Regions from separate parts of the Oceanobacillus iheyensis HTE831 genome, predicted to be linked through region 2. Evidence: predicted binding sites of a transcription regulator. Region 2 holds the regulator's gene; each other region holds the start of a gene.
The links. The regulator Rex, encoded in region 2, represses fermentation and respiration genes when NADH is low (regulators of the CRP and FNR family bind a similar motif). The targets are predictions, from matches to a motif close to TTGTGAAATATTTCACAA.
Positions count from the first base shown of each region.

Region 1: qoxA (cytochrome aa3 quinol oxidase subunit II) is a predicted target of Rex. The motif match lies at 3,584-3,601, and genes of this name have one in related genera.
Region 3: OB_RS18315 (cytochrome c oxidase subunit 2A) is a predicted target of Rex. The motif match lies at 7,393-7,410, and genes of this name have one in related genera.

Region 1 covers NC_004193.1:2,292,030-2,302,603, forward strand. Annotated here, with positions in the region: gene OB_RS11565 (AAA family ATPase) at 1-969, opposite strand, end outside; gene OB_RS11570 (exonuclease SbcCD subunit D) at 985-2,151, opposite strand; gene OB_RS11575 (EAL domain-containing protein) at 2,234-3,451, opposite strand; gene qoxA (cytochrome aa3 quinol oxidase subunit II) at 3,706-4,590, shown strand; gene qoxB (cytochrome aa3 quinol oxidase subunit I) at 4,638-6,590, shown strand; gene qoxC (cytochrome aa3 quinol oxidase subunit III) at 6,587-7,186, shown strand; gene qoxD (cytochrome aa3 quinol oxidase subunit IV) at 7,188-7,472, shown strand; gene OB_RS11600 (hypothetical protein) at 7,523-7,756, opposite strand; gene OB_RS11605 (processed acidic surface protein) at 7,959-8,684, shown strand; gene OB_RS11610 (YkgJ family cysteine cluster protein) at 8,832-9,563, opposite strand; gene opp4C (oligopeptide ABC transporter permease) at 9,693-10,574, opposite strand, start outside.
Region 2 covers NC_004193.1:684,628-695,201, forward strand. Annotated here, with positions in the region: gene OB_RS03565 (FtsW/RodA/SpoVE family cell cycle protein) at 1-211, shown strand, start outside; gene OB_RS03570 (transporter associated domain-containing protein) at 284-1,159, opposite strand; gene abc-f (ribosomal protection-like ABC-F family protein) at 1,274-3,205, opposite strand; gene OB_RS03580 (redox-sensing transcriptional repressor Rex) at 3,352-3,981, shown strand; gene OB_RS03585 (YdiK family protein) at 4,060-4,254, opposite strand; gene OB_RS03590 (CPBP family intramembrane glutamic endopeptidase) at 4,258-4,956, opposite strand; gene groES (co-chaperone GroES) at 5,245-5,526, shown strand; gene groL (chaperonin GroEL) at 5,590-7,227, shown strand; gene OB_RS03605 (DUF3953 domain-containing protein) at 7,932-8,153, shown strand; gene OB_RS03610 (nucleoside deaminase) at 8,255-8,731, shown strand; gene OB_RS03615 (DNA alkylation repair protein) at 9,316-9,969, opposite strand; gene OB_RS03620 (BCCT family transporter) at 10,420-10,574, shown strand, end outside.
Region 3 covers NC_004193.1:1,776,249-1,786,822, forward strand. Annotated here, with positions in the region: gene OB_RS08935 (DUF6501 family protein) at 1-183, opposite strand, end outside; gene msrA (peptide-methionine (S)-S-oxide reductase MsrA) at 223-1,182, opposite strand; gene vrrA (VrrA/YqfQ family protein) at 1,262-1,801, opposite strand; gene OB_RS08950 (YozE family protein) at 2,023-2,250, opposite strand; gene tatC (twin-arginine translocase subunit TatC) at 2,271-3,044, opposite strand; gene OB_RS08960 (twin-arginine translocase TatA/TatE family subunit) at 3,115-3,285, opposite strand; gene OB_RS08965 (dihydrofolate reductase) at 3,424-3,912, opposite strand; gene OB_RS08970 (thymidylate synthase) at 3,965-4,918, opposite strand; gene OB_RS08975 (NlpC/P60 family protein) at 5,083-6,102, shown strand; gene OB_RS08980 (HD domain-containing protein) at 6,113-6,715, opposite strand; gene OB_RS08985 (cold-shock protein) at 7,010-7,210, shown strand; gene OB_RS18315 (cytochrome c oxidase subunit 2A) at 7,493-7,627, shown strand; gene OB_RS08990 (cytochrome c oxidase subunit II) at 7,646-8,149, shown strand; gene OB_RS08995 (b(o/a)3-type cytochrome-c oxidase subunit 1) at 8,149-9,837, shown strand; gene OB_RS09000 (isoprenylcysteine carboxyl methyltransferase family protein) at 10,001-10,513, opposite strand; gene OB_RS09005 (type III polyketide synthase) at 10,510-10,574, opposite strand, start outside.

The sequences.
Region 1 (10,574 bases), 1.6 Mb from region 2:
TCGTTGCGCTTGCTCCGCAGCTTTCAGTTGATTCTCTATAAGGCGTATCTCTGCTTGCTTGTTCATTAGCTCCTGACTACGCTGTTTTTTCACTTGAAGTTGATCAAACTGTTCATTTATATGTTTTGCCGCATAATATTCCTTCTGGGCAATATCGTGCTTCTTATAACTCGAAGTGTATTGCTGGGTTTTCTTTTCTATTTCTTGATGATAATATGTTTTTTCCTCATTCAACGCCTCAAGTACCTGCTGTACATTATAATACTCTGTTTGAAAAACATATTGTAACTTGGAATTCTCACGAAGTGGAAAAGTAGAAGAAACTTGTTTCATTGTTTGGGTTAACTGATCCGAAACACGATTATACGATTGTTCAAACGTATTTTTTTTCTGACGCAATATTTCATTCATATACTTATAATGTTCTGTTTTAAATAACCGTCTTAATATCGCTTCTTTATTCTCTGTTTCTGAGGTTAATAATTTACGAAATTCACCTTGAGGCAACATTACGATTTGTTTAAATTGATCTTGTGTAAGACCTATTAGTTCTTCAATTTTCTTATCAACTTCGCTTACAATCTGTCTGTCTACGATCGAGATTTCCTTTTGTTCCGTTAATTCGAACAGTTCATACTTCTCACCGGTTTTTGTTTTATTTCCTTTTTTTATATGGCCAGGCTGACGCAATACTCGATAGGTTCTCTCTTTAATTGTAAATGTTAACTCTACAGAGGTGTGAGTATGGTCCTCGGCAAAATCACTTCGGAGTAAACGATTATCTTCTCTATCAGAGCCGCTAGCCCTCCCATATAAAGCAAAGGCAATCCCATCAAATATCGTTGTTTTTCCTGCGCCGGTATTACCGGATATAGAAAAGAGCTGTACGTCACCTAATTTTGTGAAATCAATAATTTCTGTATCTTTATATGGTCCAAACGCTGTTAGTTTTAGATACAACGGTCGCAAAGTTCACACCTCCAGTCATTTTGTATTAACTTCTATATGCTCTTCTTCTTTATTTAAATCATCCATTATTGTTTTAATAATTTCTAAAGCCTCTTCGGAAGGTCCTTCACCTTTTACTTCTTTATAAAAAGCATGGAAAAGTTCCATTTCATTCATTTTTGTCTTCGGTATTGAATCTTCTTCTTTTACAGAAATCGGTGATATCAGTACTCGTTCAACATGCATTGCATTTGGATAAATAGACCGGATTTTTTCCATTGGTGATAATACTGGAGTTTGATCCATTAATTGAACAAATACATAATCATCGCTAGGCTTTTCGTTAAATATTTCTTCCATCGTCATTTTCACACGACGCATATCTCGTCGTGGATTTAAAAACTTCTTCTCAACAGAGACTTCCCCATTTTCAGCCAAGTCAACTATAAGAAAACCCTTTTTATGATTTTCTTCAGAAATCGAGTATTTTAAAGGAGATCCAGCGTAGCGAATTTTCTCATCCAATACATGATGCGCCTGGTGGAGATGCCCAAGTGCTGTATAGTTAAATATTTTAAAATGATGTGCATTTACATATTCTGCTCCACCTATGGAAAGTGGCCGTTCTGAATCACTTGTATTCTCACGTTCTTCACCAAATGGCGTTACAAAAGCATGTCCAATCGCGACATGCCTTGCATGAGGGTCCATATTTTCACGAATTTTATCTGTAATATATTTTGCAGCATCATCATGTGTACGTATGTCTTCATTTTCAAAAGTATTGCGTACCATACTAGGATCTGCGTAAGGAATGAAATGAAAATGCACTTCTCCATACGAGTCTTTCAAAATGACTGGTTCTAGTTCTCGGGATATTTTACCGATAACATGGTAACCATTCTCTTTCATTAATCCACTTCCAAAATGTAACCTTCCAGGACTATCATGGTTCCCAGCAATTGCTAATACCGGGATCTGAAGTCCGTGAATTATTTTATCTAATATCTGATCTAATAAATGAACTGCATCAACTGGGGGAACTGCCCGATCATATAGATCTCCGGCAATAATTACTACATCCGGTTGTTCCCTTTCAACTTCTGCAACAAATTGATTTAGTATATAATTTTGGTCTTCTGTCATATATATTCCTTGAACCAGCTTCCCCAGATGCCAATCTGCAGTATGGAATATTTTCATTATTTCACCCCTTGTACGTGCTTTTTATTCCGATTATTAAACTCTCAGTTAAAAATATTTAACTACTAATTTTAGCTTTCTCTTATAACAGTCCCTCTTGTTCAAATAAATAACGATAAGGGATATCTAAAAATATATAACGTCCATTTGTAAGTGGATATGAATATGTACGAATTAATTCCGATTTATCTATATCCGTATACAAATCAGAAAGCAAACCTTTCTTCTCTAAGTTCATCCGCATCACATTTTCAAAAAAATATGGTCGCCAACTCCAGTTTTTATTTAACCCCTCTTTTACGAGATTCCACCTATCTTCCTGATCTTTTTCTGCGTTGGAAGATAGTTGAATTCCTTCACCATTACAAATATAAACACGAAACGCGAATTCCTTACACGCTTTACCTACATTTAATATAAATTCGTCATAGTTATCTGTTAGTGTAGATTGTGTTAATATACTGGTAAATGTAGCATGAATTTTTTCAAGAAGTTCAAGTTGAGCCTTACCTTTTTTTCGTTCATATGTAATGAATTGTTTAAAACTATCTTGAATGATAGATTTACAGCTATCAACTTCTACAAAATCAGGTTGGGGTTGTATTAAATACCTGCCTTGATAATATTGGCCACCACTTCTCCAAGCATAATTAAATTGATTATAATTATTTATCCCTTTAAATAAAAGAGACGCACCAATTTTACGTGACAACATGGAGATTGCATAGTATACATCTTTGTACAGATGAGGTAGTAAATCATCCTTTAGAAAACTCGTATCCACTTTTAATACGTTTGGATGTAAGGTAGCTAGTTGGTCTAGGATACCATTGGGATTTTCCAGGTGAATACTTACTTTAACACCTAATGTTTTTAAATATTTTATCAGGTTGGCTAGTTGGTCCAAATCCTTCGGAAAATCAGTGTCTTTCACTTCTAATATAATTTCATTTAATTTTAATCCTTTTAATTGATATTCTTCAAGTATTTCAAGTAACTGTTCACCATTATTGCGAACTAGTAAATCAGCGTCATAATAAAAAGATAGAAAACTATTATTTTTCTTTTCCAGTTTATTCTCTATCGCTTTGCGTTGAAGATACGTATTTACTTCTAAACGAAATTCATCTGGAATGGATACATCATCAAAAAACCAATCCATTCGTTGTAACTTTCCATTCTTATTTTGAAAATAAGCAATCACTTCATATCCAATAATCATTTGCGTATCTGCACTGACGATCGGCTTATAATAAGGAAGTAATTGGTCCATATCTAACATAACATCTAACGGATCCATATCTAATCCCCCTTTCGGCTATTATATCACAGCAAACAATTACCTCACTTCCTTTTTATTTAAAAAAGATGTCAAGCATTCTGTTACAACTTTTTTTGTTATCCATATAAATTCCACATATTCATGAACATTTTGTGAAGCATTTCTCAAACTCTTGTTATTTTAGTTTACGAGTATTAAGATTGTCTCTGACATGTTAACTTGATAGGATTTTACAAACTATCCATAAACATACCGATGAAAGGGGTATCTACATGAAGAAAAAGTGGGCCTATATAATGTTATTAACAGCAACAGCTATGTTCTTAGCGGGTTGTGAACCATTACTCGTACTTGATCCTAAGGGGCCACAAGCAGCAACGACCGCAAATGTTATATGGATTTCAATTATAACAATGGCAGTAATTGTAATTGTTGTAATAACAATGCTAGCAGTTGTTTTGTTTAAGTATAGAGCTTCAAAACAAAGTGACGATTATGAGCCACCACACATAGAAGGAAGTCCTATTGTAGAAGGAATTATTGTAGGGGTTCCAGTATTAATTGTAACATTCTTAGCAGTTGTTTCTGTTATTTCTACGTATCAAGTAGAATCAGTACCTGAAGGGTATGAAGATGAAGAGCCTTTAGTTATTTATGCATCGTCTTCTAACTGGAAATGGCACTTTAGTTATCCAGAACAAGATATTGAAACTGTAAACTATGTATTTATACCACAGGATAGAAATGTTGAATTTAGATTATATTCTCATAGTACAATCTCTAGTTTCTGGGTTCCTCAACTAGCTGGTCAGAAATATGCAATGGCTGACATGGTAAATACATTGAACGTAGTTGCAGATCACCCAGGCGATTTTGTAGGAAGAAACTCTAACTTTAATGGTGAAGGTTTTGCAGAAAATATGTTTAATGTAACCGTTATGCCTCATGACGAATTTGACACTTGGATAGAGGAAATTCATGCTACAGCAGATCCTCTTACAGAAGATAAGTTTGAAGAGTTACTAGAACCAGGCCATCTTGGTCAAATGACATTCACAGGAACACATCAAGAATTCAAACCTGCTCCTGAAGGTGAGAATAGTCCTCATAATCATGGACCATCTGAGTCTGAAGATGAAGGGCACGATCACCACTAATTTTTAAGATTCATGCAACAAGAGCATCGAAAGGAGATTCATAAAATATGAATATATTAGAAAGATTTGCCATTCCTCCGCATGACGATCCGATGCTTTATGCATCCTTAGTTGCCATTGCACTTGTTTCTATTGCGGTTGTTGTAGGCATTACCTACTTCAAAAAATGGGGATACCTTTGGAATGAATGGTTGACTACCGTTGACCATAAACGTATAGGAATTATGTATATAATTTCAGCACTTCTCATGCTTTTCCGCGGTGGTGCTGATGGAGTTATGATGCGTCTACAAACTTCAGTACCTGACAACAGTTTCTTAGATGCACAGCATTATAATGAAGTATTTACTACCCATGGTGTGGTTATGATTTTCTTCATGGCCATGGCATTTATTATAGGTTTAATGAACTATGTTATTCCATTGCAAATTGGTGCGCGAGATGTTGCATTCCCTCGCTTAAACGCACTAAGTTTCTGGCTATATTTTGCTGGTGCAATGTTGTTCAATATTTCATTCGTTGTTGGAGGATCACCAGATGCTGGTTGGACCAACTATTATCCTCTAGCAGGACCAGAATTTAGTGAACATGTTGGTGTTAACTACTACAACTGGGCATTACAGATATCCGGTATTGGTACACTGATGACTGGTATTAACTTTGTAGTCACGATAATGAAAATGCGTGCACCAGGTATGAAATTGATGAAAATGCCGATGTTCACTTGGTCTGCTTTAATTACCAATATTATTATTGTATTTGCATTCCCTGTATTAACAATCGCCCTATTAATGGGTACGCTTGACCGTCAGTTCTTTACGAATTTCTTTACAACATCCGACGGCGGTATGGATATGATGTGGGCAAACTTATTCTGGATATGGGGACATCCGGAAGTATATATCTTGATATTACCTGCATTTGGTATTTACAGTCAGATTATCTCGACATTCTCACAAAGAAACTTATATGGTTATAAATCGATGGTAGCTTCCATGGTTATTATCTCACTATTATCCTTTGTTGTTTGGGTTCACCACTTCTTTACAATGGGTCAAGGTGCACTTACAAATAGTATCTTCTCCATTACAACAATGGCAATAGCAGTTCCAACCGGAATTAAGATATTTAACTGGCTACTGACGATGTGGAAAGGTAAAATTCGATTTACCACACCAATGCTTTATTCCATCGCATTTATTCCTTTATTTACAATTGGTGGAGTAACTGGTGTAATGCTTTCAATTGCAAGTGCAGACTATCAATATCACAATACGATGTTCTTAGTTGCTCACTTCCATAACGTAATTATTCCTGGTGTTGTATTTGCGATGATTGCAGGATTAATTTATTACTGGCCAAAAATGTTTGGCTTCCTATTAAACGAAAGAATTGGTAAATGGGCATTCTGGAATATCGTTATCGGTTTCTGTCTATCCTTCTTCCCAATGTACATTACAGGATTAGACGGGCAAGCAAGACGTATGTATACGTATTCGGAAGCTTCTGGTTTCGGTCCATTGAACTTACTATCGTTTGGTGGAGTAGCATTATTAACCCTAGGATTTATCCTTCTGGTTTACAATATATATTATAGTTTCCGTCATGCACCAAGAAATGTTGGAGATGATCCATGGAACGCTCGCTCTTTAGAATGGGCTACGCATAATCCAGTTCCAGAATATAATTTTGCTGTTACACCAACTGTAGATTCAGAAGAAGCATTTTGGGATTACAAGAAAAACGGATATAAATTGTTTAAAGAACCAATTAGTGACATTCATATGCCGAATAACAGTGGTTGGTCCATTATATTAGCAGGTTTCTTCTTTATCTTTGGTTTCTTCTTTGTATTCCATGTATGGGCAGGAGTAATTGTCGGAGCAATCGGAATACTAGGCTGTCTTCTATACCGTACATTTGAAAAAGATGATGGTCATCATATTCATAAAGAAGAAATTATCGAGACCGAAAAGAAATTTGGAGGTGACAAGAAATGAAAATAGATTCTAATCAACCTCTTGAATATAGTACAGAACAAAATAAGATGAATATCCTTGGATTTTGGATATTTTTAGGTGCAGAGATAATGTTGTTTGCCACCCTGTTTACAAGCTACTTTATTTACGAAGGTCGTGGTGTTGGATCAGGTCCAAGTTCGGCAGAAATCTTTGAAATAGGACCTGTTATCATTAATACAATGATCTTATTAACAAGTAGTTTTACAATTGGATTAGCGATACATGCCATGCGAATCCAACGTACTAAAGCAATGATCGGTTTTCTGATTGTTACACTAGTACTTGGTGCAGCGTTTGTCAGTGTTGAAATTTATGAGTTCATTCATTTCTATCACATAGGCGCTACATTACAAACAAGTGGTTTTACTGCTACATTATTTACTACCCTAGCAACACATGGAGCGCACGTTACATTTGGTCTATTCTGGGGAACAATGATTATTATTCAATTGGTAAAGCATGGATTAACAGCTCAAACAGCGAATAAATCATTTATATTCTCATTATATTGGCATTTCCTTGATGTAATGTGGATCTTCATCTTTAGCTTTGTGTACTTGAAAGGAATGATGTAACATGAGAGAATTATTTCCTATGAAGCAGGTTAACGGCTTTATCTTTTCCCTGCTCCTCACAGTGATTGCACTGAGTGTCTACTTTTTAGACATGTCCTTTGCAATGGGCTTAACAATTCTTATTGTTACAGCATTCATTCAAGCTGGAGTACAATTGATTGTATTTATGCACGCAGGAGAAAGTGAAGATAAAGGCACCATATATACAAGTATTTATTACGGTGCATTGATTGCATTGCTCACTGTATTCGGATCATTACTTGCAATGGTTTGGGGATATATGTAAATTTAAAAAGCCAAAGGCACATTGCCTTTGGCTTTTTTATATTCGTATCATTAATATAAATTTGTTCGTTGTTCTTTCTTACTAACAAAAGATTCCTCTGTTGCCACTAAGAAAATCCCCATTATAAAGATGAATGTTGCCCCCATTACCAACCCAATACCAATAGCAGTCACTGCAGGTAAACCGCTTACAAAATAACCATAAATAAATAGTAATGATCCTATTGTAATTAACGTACCACAAATAATTGACACATATTTCAGTAATTTTTGATTGATATCCATGAAATTTCATCCCCTTTGTCTACATTATGCAATACGTTCATAAAGTTGTCAATATTTTAGTTACAAATTTATGAACTATTATATTTAAACTTGACATCAGGACTTTAGGTTTATTTACTTTCGTTTCACAGGTTATTTGTAGCGTTTTTAATTTTAACAATTTATACTAAATTTGTATTTTAATTCTTATAGGAGGTTTCATATGCGACACAAATTATTAACTGCACTATTTATTATGATTCTTGGTTTCACTATTATTCCAACGATTGCATTCGCAATTGAAGCAGATGACCCGGAAGTGGAAGCATTTATTGAAGAAATTGGTTGGGATAAGGAAGAGTATGTTGACTATTTAGACAGTAAGTATTTTTCCCTTATTGATTTTCCTAGTATAGAATACTTAGGTATCCCAGTAACCGAAAAAACATTAGAAGAAATTTATAATACCTATGACATTACACATGAAGAATTAAATGAAAAACTAAGAGAGACTGGACAACTTTTGGAAGATGAGGATGTAGTGGATTCAACTTGGTTTTTATTCATTGAAGATGTAGCCTTTGCTCTAGAACAAGATATGGATAATACTGGTGAATTAACGGATTGGGAAGAAGAAATTACAGAAGAAAATATCCAGGCCTTACTAGATTTTTATGAATTCAAGTCATCTGAAGAATTAGAGCAGTACTTGAATAGTATGAACGATTCTATTGATAACTACGAGACTATTTGGGAGCTCGATTTAGCAGTTGACTCTTATATTGGTGGTCAAGATATTACTTTAGATTTGACAGATGATCTTTCTGGAGATTTCGGTAGCGGAATGGACATGGGTATATGGAATGCGGAAAGTATTTTCCCAACAGATCCTTACCTTAATGTGTTTATTGGACTGACTCCAATTGCTTTGCAAGCAATCTTCTTTTAGTAAACTAGAAATAAGTATTTACATCTATTAAAACGCGAGGGGTTAGACAAAAAATGAAAAAAGAGTACTTTTTATACAACACTATGGATATACATCATGTTCATTTACTTTCTGAATTCACCTTTATATCTGTCTAACCTCTTTTTGTTAAATTAATGATTTTTTCATCCAATTATGTAAGTAATCCGTCTCATATAGATCATTGGGGTATGTTATTTCCCCTGTACTTCCATCCTCGTAGGCCCATTGAAGAAATTCGTTTAATGCTGAGATATATGGTTCATAAAGAAATTCAAAACTAACCGTTTCCTTTGGAAGTAAATTTTGTTTACATAATAGCGGATCAGAATAACTCATATACGTTCTACAAGGAATTGGACGTACTTCATATGCCATACATTGATTTTTTTCTGTATCTAGTAATACACATGGAAGTTGTAATTTTTTATATGCTAGCTTCACTTCACTCATTTCCTCCACCCAGTTATCAGGAACTTGCTCAAGTATATGTTTATATTTACTAAAGTATTGTTCAATGTGATTAAATAACTTTTCTCTTTGTTCGAAATCAAAATTATTGATAGACATCTGTAGTAATTTCGCTTCTAATTTCGTTATAATAATTGGAAAGTAACAACAGAAAGCACAACCCATTTGACATGTCGCTTGCAAAGACACTTCTGCTTCCATTTCAGTAATTTCATTTGATACTAATTTTAATAAATTTTGGAATACACCTTGTAATTTATCATCAATTGGCTTCTCAACTTCATCCCAGTCTTCAATTACATCATAAAATAATTCTTCATTTATCTGATAAGTATTACTAATTTCTTCACATTTTTTTCTTACCTGTTCATAATTCAAACCATTTTCCATTCTTTCTATCTCCTTATATCCGTCTCCTTCCTATTGTTACGCATTACATAAAGAAAGTAAATCATTTATGTAATGCAAAATAATACCGCAAGAAATCAACGTACTTGATGCTGACTTCTTGCGGTATATTTATCGTTGGTTACTTTTTGGATCAAATGCATCTCGTAGACCGTCTCCAATAAAATTTATGGCTAGTACAGTAATAAAAATAGCCAATCCTGGCGGTATCCAAGCTTCTGGATGGTCACGTAAAATCCGAATATTTTGCGCTTCAGATATCATATTCCCCCAAGTTGGTGTTGGTTGTGGAATTCCAAATCCTATAAAACTAAGACCGGATTCTATGATAATATAAGAAGCCATCATAAGCGTGGCATTTACAACAATTGGACCAATTGCATTAGGAATAAAGTGCTTAAAAATAATCCGAAAATCATTCGCACCAATGGCATGTGCACTTAGCACAAATTCTTGTTCACGCAAGGATAAATATGACCCCCGGATAATTCTTGTTAGATTTGGCCATGACGTTAATGCGATTGTTGTAACAAATAACCCAATGGTTACATTATCAATTACCGCCATAATGGTAAGTACTAATACTAAAAATGGCAACATTAACATAATATCTGCTCCACGCATGATAATACTGTCTACTTTACCGCCATAATATCCAGCAAGTGACCCCAAAACAACACCGATTGCTAAAGTAAAGAACATTGCGCTAAAACCAACGATCAAAGAAATTCTTCCTCCATATAACAGTCGAGAAAAATTATCTTGTCCAACTCCATTGGTTCCTAATATATGCTCTTCACTTGGACCTTTCTCTATCTTTAAAAGATCTGTTTTCTCAGGATCAAGATCAGTAAATAATGGTGCAAATATACAGATTAAAATAATTAATACCAAAATGATAAGACTAACTACTGCTAATTTATTTTTTAGAAATCTACTAACTCCTATTTGAAAGGGGCTTTTACTTTTTTCTTTCTTGACTATGACACCTTC
Region 2 (10,574 bases):
CACATATTTCTGCTTTGGATTTTTAAGTTTGATGCTGGTCCATGTGTTTCAAAATATCGGAATGACAATTGGAATTATGCCAATAACAGGAATTCCATTGCTACTTATTAGTTATGGAGGTAGTTCTGTCATGTCCACCATGTTAGGATTGGCAGTAGTTTACCGAGTTGCAGTTGAACATACGATACAAAATGATTATCTATTTAAATAAAAGCTATAAAAAAACTCTCTAAATCCAACATTGTGGATAAAGAGAGTTTTTTACTCTTATTATGAGTTTGATTCAACTAGGTTGCCTATGAAATTGGTCGATAAATGTTACTCCATCTTCATAAATGGTTGCGATAGCTGAATGTATTTTTTGAGAAGATATTTCGGTAATCTCAAATTGAATATTTTTATAAAGTAGGTTTGGCTTCTCATGATTGGCAGGGATATAGCCTAATTGATCGATTAAAAAATCACTTAACGTATCATAATCCTCTACTGGGAAAGTGATGCCTAGTATACCTTCTAATTCGTACAGTGGAGAATTAGCATGAATTCGGTATCTATTTCCAGCCAGTTGTTGGATGAAGGAAGGTTTATTCAATACATAGCTATCATCTTCTTGAAGTACATCAGTAACCATTTCTTTGACCATATCTTCTCTTGTAATAAGTCCTTCAGTTCCACCATATTCATCTAAAACAATTGCAAGTGTGATCTGTTCTTTTTGCATATCTTTAAACGCAAGGTCTACACGTTGTGATTCTAAGATAAAGAACGGATCATGCATGATATTTCGAAGCTGAAACTTGGTAGCATCTTTATAATTATGTAAATAAGAAAGTACGTCCTTTACGTGGATAATTCCTATAATTTGATCGATATCTTCTTCAATTACAGGATATCTGTTGTAAGGCTGGTTTATAATCACATCCATTACTTCTTCATAAGAAGAATCTACTTCAAGCACACACATATCTATACGATGAATAACGATATCCGAAATATGTTTATCATTAAATTCATAGATGTTTGTTTCAGACTCAACTGATGGGTGCTCCTTTGCATTTTTAAGCACACTTGTATTGATTACCAGCAGACCCTTTTTCCAAGCAACAAAACATACTATGCCTACAATAAGAAAAAACAAACTAATCAGCGCTATCGTCAAAAGTTAACGACCTCCATGATTTATTATTAGCAAACAAACGAAACAAGCTGTATATATAAAAACAGGCAAGTATATACTTACCTGTAAATATTATAAATGAAGATGAATATTTTTTCAATTGTCTAACTCTTCTAGGCTTGTCCAATGCTCCAATAGATCATCAAGTTTTTGTTTGTACATGTTGGTTTCTTCGGTTAACTCTAATGCTTTTTCGTGATCTTCATATACTTCTGGTAATGTCATTTGTTCTTCTAAATGTGCAATATGCTCTTCTGTCGTTTCGATCTGTTTTTCAAGTTCAGCGATTTGTCTTTTCCGTTTTCTTTCTTCACTTTGTTTCTGCTTTTCTTCTTTAAAACTTCTTTTTTTATCGGAAACCGTTGTTGATTGTACTTCTTTCTCCATCTGAAGACGAGCAAGTTCTGCTTCTTCTGCTTTTTTCTCTAGATAATAATCATAGTCACCAAGGTACATTTTAATTCCTTGTGGATTCATTTCGGCTACTTGATCTGCGATTCGATTAATAAAATAGCGATCATGTGAAACAAAGATAATTGTACCCGGGAAATCAGCTAATGCACCTTCTAACACTTCTTTACTATCAATATCTAAGTGGTTCGTTGGTTCATCTAGAATAAGTAGGTTTGCTTTTTGCATTTTTAATTTAGATAAAGCTAAGCGTGATTTTTCACCACCACTTAATGCAGAAACGACTTTTAATACATCATCCCCAGAGAATAAGAAATTGCCTAGTATCGTACGAATATCTTTTTCATTCACTAGAGGATACTCATCCCACAATTCTTGAAGGACGGTTTTGTTCGAGTGAAGTTCGGTTTGTTCCTGATCATAGTACCCGACTTGTACATTTGTTCCTAATTGGATGTCTCCGTCAAAAGGAAATTCTTTCTCCACAATGGTCTTCAGTAACGTTGTTTTTCCGATTCCATTCGGACCAACTAATGCGATACGTTCACCGCGATTTGCATGAAGGTTTACATGGCGGAATGTAGGTTCTTGTTGTTCTTCATATCGGAAGCCTAGATTAGAAATTTTTAATACATCATTGCCACTACGACGATTAATTTGAAATGACATCGAAGCGGATGATTCATCACCCATTGGACGATCCATCTTGTCCATTTTTTCTAATTGCTTTCGTCTACTTTGTGCTCGTTTTGTAGTGGAAGCACGGACGATATTCTTTTGAATGAATTCTTCCATCCGTTTAATATCCGTTTGTTGTTTTACGTATTCTTTCATTTCTTGTTCGTAATCAAGTGCTTTTTGTTCCAGGTATTTACTATAGGTACCATGATATTTTCTCGAATGATGTCTAGAAATTTCATAAACGATAGATACCGTTTTATCAAGAAAATAGCGGTCATGGGAAACAATCACAATTGCACCAGGATAATTAACGAGATAACCTTCCAACCATGTTAGTGTATCAATATCGAGATGGTTTGTAGGCTCATCGAGGATGAGTAACTGAGGTTTTTGTAGCAATAATTTACCAAGAGCGAGTCTTGTCTTTTGTCCGCCACTTAATTCGTTAATCGGCGTTTCATAATCATAATCACCAAATGAGAGACCAGTAAGTACCGATTTTATATCCGATTCATACGTATAACCACCATCTGATTGATAGCGAATTTGTAATTCATCGTATTCTTTCAGAATGGCTTGGTAACTCGTTTCATCTACTGCAGTAGGATCTGCCATTTTAATTTCTACTTCACGTAACTTTTTTTCCATCTGTTTTAAATGGGAAAATACATCTTCCATCTCATTCCAAATGGTTTTACCTGATTCTAACTTCATATGTTGCGATAGATAACCATAGGTAAGATCTTTCGGTTTGAAAAACTCTCCTTCATCATGAGGGAGTTCATTTGCCATTATTTTTAGCAGTGTCGATTTTCCTGCACCATTTCTACCGACGATGGCAATACGATCTTGGTCTTTAATTTCTACTTTTATATTAGACAAAATCTCTTCTGCGCCAAAAGATTTTGATATTCCGTTTAATTGCATCAGTATCATTTCATTGTCACCTCATAATACTAGTTTAGCTTATCGCCAAAGAAGCGACAATATTATTGTGAAAAATGTCACGACTTCTAAGGAATAATCTGTTAAAATAAATATAGTATGATAATTATTCTAAGCATTGAAAAGAGGAAGGTCGTATGGAACAAAACAAGATTCCGCAAGCAACTGCAAAACGCTTGCCATTATATTATCGTTTCATTAACAACTTAAATCAACAAGGTAAAAAGCGTGTATCATCAAAAGAATTAAGTGAAGCGGTTAAAGTAGATTCCGCAACCATTCGTAGAGATTTCTCTTACTTCGGTGCACTAGGTAAAAAAGGATATGGATACAATGTTGAATATTTACTAGGTTTTTTTAAGAGTACATTAGACCAACATGAAATAACAGAAGTAGCGTTAATTGGTGTTGGAAATTTAGGAACAGCTTTCTTACATTATAATTTTATGAAAAATAATAATATCCGTATTACCATTGCATTTGATGCTGATGAAAATAAGGTAGGCACCGATATCGGAGGAGTTCCAGTCTATCATATTGATGAACTAGGGGAAAGGTTAAAGAATACAGAGGTTGCTATTCTGACGATACCTGCTGATGAAGCAGATGCAATTGCTAATCAACTTGTTGAGCATGGCGTTAGTGGAATATTAAACTTTACCCCAGCAAGAATTACAGTACCTAGTCATATTCGTGTGCATCATATTGATTTAGCGATTGAGCTTCAATCACTCGTGTATTTTCTTAAACATTATTCTTTAAACTAATTATTTCATTATTTTAAATCAATTATTATGTAAGCGTTTATCCTTATATTAATGAGAAAAGTAGACTGTGAATACAGTCTACTTTTTCTTTCTTAATTTATTGTGATAACCTATCATTTTAAAGGAAACAAAGAAACACAAAGCAGAAACTGCTGCAAAAATAAGTGTAACAGAATTCCAAACAGTGCTTTCCTTACTTTGAACCCCAAAGTATATAAAAGCAATTCCTACAAGAAAGTATAGAACTGCTCTTGTTAGAAAGGGATGTCTCATGGATTAACCTCCAAAGAAAATCATTTGCATCTCATCTAAAATACGTTGCATTTCTTCAGGATCAATATTATATTGTGCTAACAAAACAAAGGTGTTCATACCTGCGTGTACAATAATAGGAACGATAATTCGTTTTGTCTTTACATAAAGAAAAGCAAATACAAATCCCATGGATGCGTAAATTAAAATATGCTTAGGGTCTAAGTGAATAAACCCAAATATAACCGCTGATAGTAACCCCGCAAAAAAGAAATTCATTCGTTTATAAAGCTCTCCAAAAATAATCTTTCGGAATATAATTTCTTCTAAAATGGGAGCAAAGATAGCCGGTACGATCATGAATATAGGTGCTGCTCGAGTGATATCCATAATTTGTTGTGTGTTTTCGGAACCTGGGTCAATCCCGATGGCTATTTCGATTTGAGCAGCAATACCTTGTGCGAATAAAGCCATAAAAATACCAGCTATAGACCACAGTATTATACTTTCAATTCCTGCTGCCTCGTTATTTCGCATTTGCATATCTGGTTTAAGAAAATATAGCGTTATAACGATTGCTAGGGCAAAGGAAAATATCGACCAATAAATAGTTGCATCATTGATAGAAAAACCGAAAACGACTGCTAAAATCGGTGCAAAAAGCAACCCAGAAAACTGCATAATAATATATGTAAGAATGACATACCAATATCTACGACTCAAATAAAACGCTCCTTTATCATGTACTGTACTAATTAATATAGTTTAACATATGCATATATAGTTATTATAATCAGAACACGCTATTAAATGAAAAGAAAATGAAGTATTATTTTTTTGTGATTGATTTATGAAATTGTTTAGCATTTGTTATATAAAAAATATAATATCTTCACTCTATTTTGCTTGCATTTTTTTATAGAATTAATTATTATAATAATTGTGATTAGCACTCATCTATGAAGAGTGCTAATAAAATAAAATGATATCGAATTAAGGAGGCAATTCTACATGATTAAACCATTAGGAGATCGTGTTGTTATCGAACTTGTTGAACAAGAAGAAACAACTGCAAGCGGAATCGTACTTCCAGACTCTGCAAAGGAAAAACCGCAGGAAGGTAAAGTAGTAGCAGTTGGTTCTGGACGTGTAGAAAATGGAGAAAAGATTGCTCTTGAAGTTTCAGAAGGAGATCGAATCATTTTTTCTAAATTTGCTGGTACAGAAGTGAAATATGAAGGTACAGAATACTTAATTCTTCGTGAAAATGATATTTTAGCTATTATTGGCTAAACTCTTATGAAAAATTTAGATTAAAACGATAAATACGTAACTACATTCAAGGAGGAATAAAGAATGGCTAAAGACTTAAAATTTAGTGAAGACGCTCGTCGCGCAATGCTACGTGGTGTAGATACATTGGCAGATGCAGTAAAAGTTACGCTTGGACCAAAAGGACGTAATGTTGTATTAGATAAAAAATTCGGTTCACCTCTAATTACAAATGATGGTGTTACGATTGCAAAAGAAATTGAATTAGAAGATGCATTTGAAAACATGGGTGCTCAATTAGTATCTGAAGTTGCATCAAAAACAAATGATGTTGCTGGTGATGGTACTACAACAGCGACTGTACTTGCTCAAGCAATGATTCGTGAAGGATTGAAAAACGTAACTTCTGGTGCAAACCCAGTAGGAATCCGTCGCGGTATTGAAAAAGCTGTTGAATTAGCAGTTCAAGAATTAAAAGGAATTTCACAACCAATTGAAAGTAAAGAAGCTATTTCACAAATTGCTGCCGTATCTTCTGGAGATGAAGAAGTAGGTCAATTGATTGCTGAAGCAATGGAACGTGTAGGTAACGATGGTGTTATCACTATTGAAGAATCTAAAGGTTTCAACACAGAGCTTGAAGTAGTAGAAGGTATGCAATTTGATCGTGGATATGCTTCTCCATACATGGTTACTGACCAAGATAAAATGGAGGCTGTTTTAGAAGATCCTTATATCTTAATAACAGATAAGAAAATAGGCAATATCCAAGAAGTATTACCAGTGTTAGAGCAAGTAGTTCAACAAGGTAAACCTCTTCTAATGATCGCTGAAGATGTAGAAGGAGAAGCACTTGCTACATTAGTAGTAAATAAACTTCGCGGTACATTCAATGCTGTAGCTGTAAAAGCTCCTGGATTTGGTGACCGTCGTAAAGCAATGCTAGAAGATATTGCAGTACTAACTGGTGCAGAAGTAATTACAGAAGATCTTGGTTTAGATCTTAAATCTGCTAGCATCGACCAATTAGGCCGCGCTTCTAAAGTTGTGGTAACTAAAGAAAACACAACAGTAGTAGAAGGTTCTGGAGATCCAGAAGCAATTTCTAGCCGTGTTGCACAAATCCGTGCACAAGCAGAAGAATCTACTTCTGACTTCGATAAAGAAAAATTACAAGAACGTTTAGCTAAACTAGCTGGTGGCGTAGCAGTAATTAAAGTTGGTGCAGCTACAGAAACAGAATTGAAAGAACGTAAGCTTCGTATTGAAGATGCTTTAAACTCTACTCGTGCTGGTGTTGAGGAAGGAATGGTTCCTGGAGGCGGTACAGCCCTTGTGAATATTCATCGTCAAGTAAGTGAACTAACACTAGAAGGAGATGAAGCAACTGGTGCAAGCATCGTTCTCCGTGCTTTAGAAGAGCCAGTACGTCAAATCGTACACAATGCTGGCTTAGAAGGTTCTATCATTGTAGAACGTCTAAAAGGTGAAAAAGTGGGTATTGGTTACAATGCGGCAACTGACGAATGGGTAAACATGGTAGAAGCTGGTATCGTTGATCCTACTAAAGTTACTCGTTCTGCATTACAAAACGCAGCATCTGTAGCAGCTATGTTCCTAACGACCGAAGCAGTAGTCGCTGATAAGCCTGAAGAAAATGGCGGTGCCGGTGGCGGCATGCCTGACATGGGCGGCATGGGTGGAATGGGCGGCATGATGTAATAAACATCATGAAGCCTTGATATATCAATTGATTGGATGGTTATTTTTAACCACCGAAAAAACAACCGATATACTCAATAGAGATTTTCAGAGAGGTCTTTCATTAAGTTACCAAACTTAGTGGAGGTCTCTTTTTTAATCTTAGTTTTCTTTATCTTTATTAATATTAGATGTTAAATCACATCCTATTAATATCTTTGCGGGAAGAGGAGCGATTATATGAGCGATAGCGAAAGAGTCAAGAAGAACCACCGTCTGGATTCGATGAAGTCGCGCGTTGTGCGTGAAATGTTGTCAGCAAAGGATTATTTTGTTCTGGTAGTTCAACAGATAGGTAGTCTGCTGACTAAAAAAAGAGACGGTGCGCACGTTCATAGTGTATATTTAAATTAAAGTTGCGAAGTTCTACCCTTCGAATATGATTATCTAAAGTTGATAAGTGGAATAAATGAATGTAGAGGGGAACGGTAGTGGAGCAGATTATAAGTCATGGCTAAAAATTCAGGATGTTTCCTCACTAGTTCATTAACGAGATTAAAAGGTATAAAAAATTGATAGACAACATGATTTTTTGTCGGATATGTAGCGGTCTTAATCAATTTTTTAATAAACTATCGGTTGTATTTCTGGAACAGTCTGCGTCCTGTTTGCAGAATCGGTACATATTGTAGGGAATTTAATTTTATTTTTAATGGGGGTCGCTGATGAGATTACTTAGAATAATTTTTGCGGTTGTTATAGTTGCTTTAACGAGTTATGGTTTGATAACTGATACCATTGGGGTTATATTACCTTTTGCTTTGCTCTTGATAGGACTATTATTTATTGCTACAGGTTTTGTTGAATTTCAAAAAAGAAAACCTGTCGCTTTTACAACATTCCTTGCAGCTGGATTTAGTCTTTTCGTTGGAATTTATACTTTTTAAGGCAATCGGGTGCGCTAATCGAATAGGAGTATGTCCTTCTGAATTGTGCTAGTATACGGAATATCGATACAAAAAATAAACTGTACGAAGAGGATTCAATTATGATAAATGATTCAGATTTGAAGTATCTGCGACGTTGTATTGAACTAGCTAAAGCTGCTTTAGAGACTGGTGACGAGCCATTTGGTTCAGTCCTTGTCTCAGCCAACGGAGATGTGCTTGCGGAAGACTATAACCATGTTTCAGGTGGTGACCATACCCAACACCCGGAATTTGCTTTGGCAAAGTGGGCAGCTGGGAACATGACATCTGAAGAAAGAGGCAAGGCGACAGTATATACCTCGGGCGAACATTGCCCCATGTGCGCTGCGGCCCATGGCTGGGTTGGTTTAGGTCGGATTGTTTATGCAAGTTCGTCCGAACAGCTGGTACAATGGTTGAATGAAATAGGGGTTACTGAATCTCGCGTTCGTAATCTTCCAATCCAAGATGTTATTCGTGATACCACAATAGAGGGCCCTGTTCCTGCACTCGCGGAGCAAGTCCGCCAACTCCATCGTCAGTTTTACGCAAAGTGACGTTGAAAGAGCCATAGAGCACGGCGGTTTTACGATAGAGATCTGTTCGGGAAAATTGACAAAATTTTAATCCATCCAGGATGAGGTTTTAACAATATCGACTTGTTTATATTATTACTTTCATTGGCATTCTCCCCCTTGGATTTACATTTTACTCACATTGAGGAAATCAACGGAGGTTTCTCATAAGTTCGCTGAACCTTTGAAATGCTTCTTTTTTATTTATTGTGTGAGATAGATATTTTTCGTGATTTGATCATCTATATGCCCAAGCAAAAGTAAGATTCTCGAAAAAGCCATCTTCATTACAAATCCGAACCTATAAACGAGCATTTTTAATAACTTTTGCTCTATTTCTAGATAATGTGAGCTTAAGCGATATAAACAGTATATTATTAATATTTTACAGATTGCATAAAGGTCAATCGATGATTTGTTCTTGAAACTCACCTGTCCCTCAGTTTAAATAGAAAAATGTCCATGATTTTAAAGTGAAAAAGCCTAAATCCTCCTTATTTCTACCGAGGATTTAGGCTTTTGGTCTTTATTTTTGCATTAATTACTAATACATTTTTCAAAGATAACTAAAGATTAGATCGTTTGTTAACCTCAATCGTAATGAACTCCGGCAAATAATTAGGAGTACATCCTTTTGATACTTTTTCATCTTTGTAAAGTCCCGTTTTCTCACCAAGTTTAATACAACGTGCACGATTCTTTTCATCATAAACCCCTATCCAGCCTGCGGTGAAGTTCATAGCCCATTGAACTTCTGGTTCTTCCTGAGCAATATTAGCTTCTAATGCAGATAGCAAGTATGCCGTGTTATCAGTCGGTGTTTTTCCAGTCCATCTCAATCGCCCTTGATAATACCAAAAAGCTCTCCTTTGAAGAGAAGAAGGACTGTTTTCCCATGACTCCAACAATGCAATCTTCTTTTTGTCTTTTGTGAGATGATTAGCCATTAACCAATCCATTAGGTTATTTCGCTCACTAATAGGATGAGTCTGCATATCCTTATCAAGCTTATTTAGTACATCCTCTGTTAGAAGTTTTTTGTCCATAATTAAGATTGCTAATAGTCTGAGCGGAAACTCTTCGGATGACCAAAGTTCCATAGCTAGTTCGTGATCTTTTTTAATGTCTTTCGCGATTTTTCGTAAATCGCCTAGCTTCGTATTACTATTGATCTGAGATAGAATTTCTTCTGCTTTTGAAGAGCGTTTTATTTCTGCCATTATATACAACTCCTTTATTAAAACACTGTTTCATAATAAGTCTTTGATGGGATATATCAATCCTTAATTTCAGTATGTCTTATTATAATAGCGCGCGACTAAAGTTAGCTTTTTTAATATTGTAGCATATATCTATAGTTACAAATACTCCACTTGAACTTTGCAAATGATGGGGAATCTTTTCTTAATCCAGAAAAAAATTTAAAAATGTAGTCTCCTACATAGTCTTTCAATAAAAATTTCTACTCTTATTAGTAAAAATGTATCTGCTATGACATTAAGGAAATTATCATATGACTTGACATATACGTATATGAAATGTAACATGAAATGCTGTAGTTTTAATTAAAGATGTTAATTAAATCTCACATACTACTGGCTCAATAGGGCAAATTAAGGTCAGTAAATCATTATGTGAGTTTTTTTGTGTTGTATTGAAAGGAGCAGATTTTGAAAAATATAAAGAAACAAAATCAAACGATAGATAAACCAGTACTATTTCTAAGTGGAGGGGCATTACTTGCCTTTGTGATTTTAGCACTGATAAATAAAGAAATGGTTACAGATGCGGTTAATACAATGTTTAATTGGTCGGTAACGTACTT
Region 3 (10,574 bases), 1.1 Mb from region 2:
TTTATGAAAACCTGCCATGCGGTTGCTATTATCAATTACAAAATAAAACTCTTCTGTTTCATTTTTCACATCATAACGTTTGCCTGGTGTTAATTTATTATTTACAATAAATTTTTTTGCGTCCGCATGCACACATTCAATTTGTTTCATTGTTGGTCTGTCTTCCCAATTTAAGTGAATCATCAAGTTTCGCCCTCTCTAGTTTACATATTATTATTATGGTTAATTAAATAGATACAGATATTTGCTATAGCCCTCTTCTTCCATTTTTTCTTTTGGAATAAAACGCATCGCGGCAGAGTTCATGCAATATCTAAGTCCACCTTTATCTTGTGGCCCATCTTCAAAAACATGTCCTAAGTGTGAATCTGATTGCTTGCTTCGAATTTCTGTACGTACCATTCCATGTGTTTTATCTACCTTATCTTCTATTTGATAAGGGTCAACGGGTTTCGTGAAGCTTGGCCAACCGCATCCAGCATCATACTGTTCTTTAGATGAGAATAAAACATTTCCTTTTATAATATCAACATAAATACCTTCTTGTGTGTTGTTCCAGTATTCATTGTCAAATGGGCGTTCAGTTCCATTTTCCTGAGTAACATGATATTGAATCGGAGTTAGCTTCTCTTTTAATTCATTTTTATCAATTGTATTCTGCCAATTGTTTTTAATAAAATCTTGTCTTCCTGATCCTTTTTTATACATTCTGTAATGAAAGCTCCGTTTTTTATAATAATCTTGGTGACCTTCTTCAGCTTCATAAAAAGGTTTTGCTGGGAGAACCGGAGTCACTATGGGCATCTTAAAACGATTGCTCTCATCTAATGCTTTTTTAGAATCCTCAGCTATCTTTTTCTGTTCTTCTGTATGATAAAAGATAGCTGTTTGGTATGACTCGCCACGGTCATTAAATTGGCCACCAGCATCTGTAGGGTCAATTTGTTGCCAAAATGTCTCTACCAATTCTTTATATGGCATTATTTCAGGATCAAATGTAATTTGTACTGCTTCGACATGACCTGTTGTATTCGTGCACACTTGTTCATAGGTTGGATTTTCTACATGTCCCCCTGTATAACCAGAACGAATATCGATAACACCTGGTCGTTGATCAAATGGCTCTACCATACACCAGAAGCAACCTCCTGCAAATGTAGCTATTTCTGTTTGTTTAGACATGTAATTCCTCCAATCGTATTTAATATATCGATTTATCCCTATTTTTCCCTTTTTGATAAAAAAAATCAAGCACGAAGCATTATATAAATAACTTAGGAGTAGATAAACCTGATTTCTTTCCTTCTTCGGGCTTGGATTGATTGGTATTTGGGTCTTTCTGTTCGTCTTCAAAATGACCTGTACTTTTATCTTCAGTCTTAAGTATGTCCTCTTGTGCATGATGATCTGTATTTTCTAGTGAGTTATTAGAAGTTTCTTCATCTTCATTGGAAAGCTCTTTAAAAGCTTTCATCATTCTATACATACTAGGAAGATTTTTAACCATTGGACCATATTCTTGAATTAATGGTGCTGTGGATTGTAATATTCCTAAAAATTGTTGTACTCCTCCTAAGGTTTTAGATAAAGTTTGTAAACCACCTGAGGAAGCCGCTCCCACTCCACCTACTGATTTTCCTCCACCAAAAGAGGATAATAAACCAGCAATGCCTCTAGAATTATTTCTACCACTCATTTGATTATTGTTTAAAAATGGATTCCTGTTTTGTTGAGGATGCGGATGCATAGGTCCAAAAGGTAGTTGTTGTTGACGTTGTCGTTCTTGTGGTGGAAAAACCATACTTATCCCCCCTTATCATGATGTTCTACCTATAGAATACGCATTTGCACTATATAATGTGTAGGCTTGGATAAGAACATTTCCCGGGAAACCGCATAAAATGGCATAATATACAAAAATTAGCATTTAAAAACAACTTATTTGTCGAAAAAGTGAAAAATTAATCAAACGTTTGTTTGAATTTTGGTCGATGTTATTTAGACAATAAAAAAAGCAGCTATTTAATAAGCTGCTTTTTTCCATTCGTATTCATTCCATAAAGAGTCAAAGGTTACTGTTGCACTTGGAAATGGGCTATTCCATTCTAAATAATTACTAATCTCATCGTAGGTATTGGAATGTTTAGGGAAATTATGATTACGAAATGCCCATTCCGCAAGTTCTGAATTATCATCTTTCTCCAGCTTACCTCGATAGGTCATTAAAAACTGATAGAATGTTTGTTCCATCTATGCTTCCCCCTTATGTTTTAAGATTCATTCATAAAAGCTTCGTGTTTTGCTTGTTTCTTTTTATAAACTATTTTAGATAAATAAATACTAATTTCATAAATCACCATAAGTGGAACGGCAACAACAATTTGTAAAATAAAATCAGGTGGTGTAATTATTACCCCGATTACAATAAGTACAAAATAAGCATATTTACGGTTTTTCGTCATGAAATCTGGTGTTACTATTCCTAAGCTAGTTAAAAACATTGCTATTAATGGTAGTTCAAATAGAAATGCAAAAGGTAAAGTAATTTTCATTAAAAAGGTAAAATATCTGTCCACTGTGAACATGATATTAAACATGTCTTCGTTTAACGATAGTAAGAATGGAAATATTAGATGAATAAAAATGATATATCCAAATACAAGTCCAATAATAAATAATAGGAATAATGCAGGTATATAAGATAACGAAACCTTTTTTTCACGAGAAGTTAAAGCTGGGCTTATAAATGCCCATACTTGATAAGCTAGAATAGGAATAGTACCGATTATGGCAACCAAACCAGCCATTGAAAAATAAACCCAGATAATCTCTGTTGGACTAATTGCTGTTAATTCTAAATCGATGTCATTAACAAAGAACCAGTAGATATCTTTCACATTGAGAAAACCTATTATAAATAGAATGATAAATATTACGGCTGTAACTATTAAACGATTTCGTAATTCGGATAAATGTCCTACGACATTCATTTCTTTTTCTGTACCATCAGTATTACTGGTATATTGATCTTCAGGTGTTGACATGTACAAACACTCCTTATGTACGACATAAAAGAAGATGTAAGGGTATTTCCCCTACACCTCCATTTCGTTGTTATTGTTTCTTTTTATTGTGGTCACTCATAATATCTTGACTCGCATTTTTAAATTCTTTTAGTGTTGTTCCAAAAGCTCGTCCTATTTCAGGTAGCTTGTTTGGTCCGAATACAATTAATGCTACAATTAAAATCAATATTAAGCCTGGAAAGCCGATATTACTAAACATCAAGCATCACTCCACCATCGTAGGTATTTTCATTATTAAATCAGTACTATCTATGCATTATTGAGTAGCTCTTTACTTTATACATATCATAGCACGATTAGAAATAATTAAACAAGTTATTCATAAATCTTCGTTTGTTTATTTTCGATCGTATTGAATGAAGTAATAATCATAAGGGTTTTTTTCATCTTTATCACCTTTAATTTTAGATGATATTATCCAGTCTTCTTGATTAAATTTGGGAAAGAATGTATCTCCGGTAAATGATTCGTCAATCCAAGTTATATACATTCGATCAGCAATATCCATTACTTGTTGAAATAAGTTTGCACCACCGATTACAAAATATTCTTCTTCCGGATTTTCTATATTCCATTGTTTAATCGTGTCTATGTGATGAATTATTTTAGCATTCGGATACTGTACATCGGAACGACTGGTTAAGACAATATTTTTTCGATTTGGTAATGCCCCTCCCATCGATTCAAATGTTTTTCTTCCCATAATAATTGTATTACCTGTTGTCTTTTCTTTAAAAAAACGTAAATCCTTTGGCAAATGCCAAGGCAATTGATTATTAACTCCAATTACATGATTGCGATCCATAGCAAGTAATAACGAAATCATATTATAACCTCAACTTCCTATTTAGATTCGTTGTGTGAGTATCTATTTTGAACTATACAGCAATCGGTGCTTTAATACTTGGATGAGGATTATAATTTTCAATCACTAAATCATCTAAGTCCATTTCAAAAATAGAATTTTTATCTTTGTTTATTATTAGTTGTGGAAAATCGCGGATCTCCCTTTCCAGTTGTGTTTCGACTTGTTCAACATGATTAGAGTAAATATGTGCGTCTCCAAAAGTATGTACGAAATCACCAACTTCTAATCCACACTCATGGGCAATTAAATGCGTGAGTAGGGCATAACTGGCTATATTGAATGGTACCCCTAGGAATACGTCTGCACTTCTTTGGTATAGCTGACAAGAAAGCTTTCCATTTGAAACATAAAATTGGAATAATGTATGACAAGGAGGTAAAGCCATTGTTGGAATATCTTCTGGATTCCACGCAGATACAATATGTCTTCTTGAATTTGGATTCGTTTTAATGGAATGAATCACATCTTTTAATTGATCAATTGTTTCATTCTGAGTAGTCTTCCAATTTCTCCATTGTTTCCCGTATACAGATCCTAAGTCCCCGTATTTGTCAGCAAAAGAATCATCTTCAAGAATTCGCGTTTTAAAGAGCTCCATTTGTTCTTGATATTGTTTATTAAAATTCTCATCTTTTTGACTGCGTAATCCGAAATTCGCCATATCTGGACCTTGATAATCAGCGCTATTTACCCATTTTTCAAATGCCCATTCATTCCAAATATTATTATTATGTTTTAATAAATACCGAATATTGGTATCCCCTTTAATAAACCAAAGTAGTTCACTCGCAACTAGTCGGAATGGAACACGTTTTGTCGTTAGAAGAGGAAATCCTTTATTTAAATCAAAACGAATTTGATGTCCGAATATAGAATGTGTTCCTGTATTGGTTCGATCTCCACGTTGTTCTCCAGTTTTAAATATTTGTTTACACAAATCTAAGTAGGCTTGTTCCCCTAACATATATTAATCTCTCCTGACTATATTTAAAATATAGATTTTGCTTCTCAAATGATTTAATTATAACAGATACTAGTCCTCTTTTGTTACATAATCGTAAAACATAAGCTCACTATTCGAACATAAAACTAGAGTAAAGCTCGGTTTTTCAGAGGAGGTTCACAAATTTGAATACCACGATAGAACAAATAATTAAAAATTCTATTGTATATACATATGTTGCTAGTCAACCATTTGTTGCAATGACTGGATTACCAGTTGATATAGAAGCATCTGAACAAGTAGTACAAAGCGATAATCATATCGAATCTTCAAATGCATTAATAAAAAAGGAAGATGTTTGGTTTGGCGAAAATTGGAATACGGAACAATATAGCATAAGTGAAGAAGAATCAACATTTCAAATAGATGATGAGCAATTTAATGATGCACTTAGTATTTCTCAATTAGAAGAAATAGAAAAAGCCAACTCGATTTCTATAATTGAAGATAAGATCAACTCCATTCATCCAGGAATGAAATCGGATGAAATAAAAGAAGTCCAAAAGGCATTAGTTACTCTGGATTATTATTCAGATGAAATAGATGGTATTTATGGTCCTTTAACCCATGATGCTTTAGTTAGTATAGAGAAAGATTATGACTTATCATTGATAAGTGAGCAACAAGACGAAAGAATTCAAGAGATATATTATGCAGTGGAAGAAGAACCCCAGAATTCAAGTGTAGACACAGTGGAAGGTAATGCATCTTCTACTTCTGAAAATAATGATGATATGAGCGAAGAGCAAAGTAAGGATCCCTACTATTCAAAACAACTCGATGTAAGCGGAAATAAACAGCCTATTATAAAAGCTGCTCGATCATTAGTCGGGACCCCTTATGTGTATGGCGGTGATGGACCAGGAGGTTTTGATTGTAGTGGTTTCATTCAATATGTCTATGAAAGCCATGATATCGTTATCCCTAGAACAGTTAATGAAATATGGAATTTTAGTTCTCCTGTTGATAGTCCTTCGATTGGTGATATCGTATTTTTTTCAACCACACACTCAGGGCCATCCCATGCAGGTATTTATATTGGTAATGGGCAATTTATTCATGCTGGTTCATCTAGTGGTGTCGTTATTACCGAGTTATCCAATCCTTATTGGGAAGAGAGATATTTAGGTGCAAAGCGTATCTAATAGTATAGAGTTATTCCCCTTCCCATTCTTTGTAGAATTGATGTAGAAAGTTTTCGATGTACTGATGACGTTCTGCTGCTATCATTCTACCTGTATTTGTATGCATTGAATCTTGTAATAATAGTAATTTCTCATAAAAATGGTGAATGGTAGAACCGGATGATTTTGTTGGGTCATGAATAGACCGCTGTTTCGAACTCCCATATGCAAATGCTCTAGCTATGCCGATGGCACCAATTGCGTCTAATCGATCAGCATCTTGAACTATTTTTCCTTCTATAGTCGATGGTATAACACCTTTAGAATAAGAAGTAGTATCGATAATCGTTATTATAGCTTCGATTTGAGAATATTGTAATCCTAATGGTTTAAGAAACTGTATAAGCTCATTTTTTTCTTTCTCTGGATTATTAGCTAGTTTATGGTCAGTTATATCATGAAGCCATGCTGCTGCTGTGGTTATAAATAAATCTGCTCCTTCATCTGTAGCTATTTTAATCGCATTTTTCACCACACGCTGCAAATGGTAATAATCATGGCCTGTATAATCATTTGCGAATTTCTGTTGTACATATTCACTAATTTTATCTAATTGGTTGTTTTCTGAATGCATTATTTCCCCCAAGGTTAATAAAATATAGAATTACTTTATCATTCGTTATACTATTTGTAAATTTTAGTTAATTTATCGAAAATTAAAGTTATTTCCTTGACTGATTTGTTTGTATAGGCTAACATTAGTACCAAGCAAAGAAGATGTACGGAATCATTAATTAACGAAGGCAGCTTCTATAGAAGTGGATGATTTATGGTCCGTACTTCTATAGAAGCTGCCCTTTTTTAATATTTCGTTGGTCAACTTTGTAATAACACGCGTTTTACGTGGAAGTATTAGGAGGAAATTTACATGGAAAACGGAGTAGTAAAATGGTTTAATGCTGAAAAAGGTTATGGATTTATCCAACTTGAAGAAGGTAATGATGTATTCGTACACTATTCAGCAATTCAAGAAGAAGGCTTTAAGTCTTTAGAAGAAGGACAAGAAGTTTCCTTTGAAATTGTTGAAGGTGAACGTGGTCCGCAAGCAGCAAACGTTGTAAAAAAATAATATCTTATATATAGAGGCGGAAAGCTTAATTTTAAGCTTTCCGCTTTTTTTGTGTTTTTAATAATGTAGTTATTTATACCGCTCCTCCCTCCTCGTTTTGTCAATAAACTCCCTTATTTGTTCATTAATTGTTCATATACTTTTCTAACTAAAAAGTTAGTAAAATCATTAGAACGCATTGTTTGTGCATAATTGAACAAAGTGTGAAAAGTCTATGGTTTGCACGAATAGGACCTTTGTATTGTGTATGATAAAACTATAGATACAAAAGGGGTGATAATGATGAAAAAACTTTTTCAAAACAAAAATAATGAAACAGAGCCAAACCTTATAGGAACATTTGCTTCAGTTCTACTATTAGGTGGGCTGATCATTATATGCTGGGTATCTGTATTTGCAATTTTTATATCTAGATAGGAAGAAAGGATGAGTGACGTGCATCTGCATAAATTAGAAAAATGGTGGTTAATTCTTGGAGTTAGTGCATTAATAATTTTTTTAATTGTTTTAGGGTTTGGGGCTTTTTATATGGGTACACATCCGCAAAGTCATGGATTAACAATTGATCCAAATAATGTCGAAGCAAATGAAGCTTTTCAACAAGAAAATCTTGGATTAACGAAAGTGGATGAAGATCATTATATTGTTAATGTTGTTGCTAGTGCTTTTAATTATGATCTTGGTGTAGATGAAGACGGAAATTCTGTAAGTCATATTAAGATTCCTAAAGGTGCTTCTGTATTATTTCAAGTAGTCACAACAGACGTCATACATGGATTTAATATTGCTGGAACGAATGTAAATATGATGGTAGAACCAGGCTACGTTAGCAGTATGGAAGTTCAAATGAATAATGTTGGAGAATTTACCTTGTTATGTAATGAGTATTGCGGAGTTGGACATCATATGATGTTTACGACAGTGGAGGTGTATGAATAATGGCACTTGCTAATTTACAAACATTCGAAGATATTTCAACTGAATCTATCGTGATTACAAAAACAGATTCTAAATTATACTTATCATTTATTTATGTAGCAATTATTTCTTTATTCTTAGGTGGACTAATGGGGTTATTGCAAGTATTAGTACGAACAGGTGAATTTACTCTCCCTTTTGGAATTGGTTATTATCAAATTCTTACGTTCCATGGTGTTGTTCTTGCTTTAGTATTAACTACTTTTTTTATTATTGGATTTCAATTTGCTTTAATGGGAAAAACAGTAGGTATTTCTGAAAAACAGCGCAAATTTGCTTGGTTAGCTTTTTGGGTAATGACTATTGGTACATCAATGACTGCTGTTACAATTCTAATAGGGAAAGCAAATGTGCTCTACACCTTTTACGCACCCTTAAAAGCACATCCCCTCTTCTATATTGGATTAGCTCTTGTTGTTGTGGGGACTTGGATTGCAGCAATTGTAAATTGGAGACAACTATTTGTTTGGAAAAAGCAAATTCCAAATCAAAAATCCCCTCTCCTTGCTTTTATGGTTACCATTAATATGATTATGTGGGTTATTGCTTCACTAGGTGTAGCTGTAGCGGTATTAGTTCAATTTATTCCATGGTCATTAGGTTTTGCAGAAACAATCAATGTATTGTTAAGTAGAACGTTATTTTGGTACTTTGGCCATCCTTTAGTTTACTTTTGGTTATTACCTGCTTACATGGCTTGGTATGCCATTATACCGAAGATAATTGGAGGTAAACTATTTAGTGACTCCTTAGCACGATTATCATTTATTTTGTTTTTATTCTTTTCGATTCCAGTTGGTTTTCATCATCAATTAACAGAACCAGGAATAGATCCTACATGGAAGTTTATACAAGTTGTATTAACCTTCATGGTTATTATTCCTAGTTTAATGACAGCATTTTCGATGTTCGCTACGTTTGAAATTACTGGAAGAAAAAAAGGACATAAAGGTTTATTTGGTTGGTTTAAAAACTTACCTTGGCAAGATGTCCGCTTCTTTGCTCCATTTGTAGGTATGCTTGCATTTATACCAGGTGGTATTGGCGGAATCATTAATGCCTCTCATCAAATGAATACAGTAGTCCATAACACAATTTGGGTAACAGGACACTTTCATCTAACTGTTGCGACGACTGTTCTCTTAACGTTTTTTGGGATAGCGTACTGGTTAATTCCTCATTTAACTGGTAGAAAATTAACGAGAAAAATACACCGTTTAGGTATTTATCAAACCGTGGTTTGGGCAATTGGGATGACGATTATGTCTGGCGCTATGCATATCCAAGGTTTGTTAGGTGGTCCGAGAAGATCTTCCTATTCAGAATACGGCGGATCCGAGCAAGCTGTGGACTGGGGTGCATATCAGATGGCTCAAGCGGTTGGTGGTACTATTCTCTTTATTGGGATCATTTTGATGGTATATATTTTTATTTATCTAGTATTTTTTGCACCAGAAGGAAACGAAGAATTCCCTATTGCTGAGGAAGAAAATCATGCACCAGCTACTCCCAAATGGATGGAGAATTGGAAATTATGGATTGGTATAACAATAGCATTAATTTTATTTGCTTATACCATCCCTGTGGTTGATATTATTCAAAACGCACCACCTGGATCACCACCATTTGATGCTATAATCGGTAATTAATTTGTAGAGAATTAGTTGAATCTAACTAGGAAAAGAAGCCCCTCCTTTTCCTAGTGGTTTTCAAGCCCAGATATTCTAAGCAGGAATCGCTGTTCAAAAACCAAGAATTGCATATATATTTTCTTAGATATTCATCTTAATCTACGATATTTTACATAGTGGATTAATCGTTTAAACTAGTGAGCGCTTTTTCTTCAGCTGGAATTCGAATACTCATTAAAATAAGATGAAAAAATGGAAATATAACCGCTGTCCAATATGCTCCAAACATCATTGGGATAACAAATAATTCAATACCAACAATGATATAGTTTGGATGTTTAACATATTTATAAGGACCTCGCTTCACCAATGTACTTCCGGGCAAAATAATTATTTTGGTATTCCAGTACTTTCCTAAGGAAGTAATACTCCATATACGAACGAATTGTGTAGCTATAAACAAACTAAACCATAAGATGAAAAGTTCAGGAATGGAAGCGTTACTTAGAATTAATTCTACTATAATACTTATGAAGAACAATCCATGTACCATGATAAACCACTTATGTTGATGTGGCTCTATTTCAACTCCACCTTTTGCTAGCATCCATTGTTCATTTTTACTAGCGATTATTAGTTCTATAAGTCGTTGCAGGATTATAAATACAAACAATATGGTCAAGAATATTTTCATACATTTTTCCACTCCGCAAACAATAATTCAGAACTAAATCCAGGTCCTAAAGCACTTATTA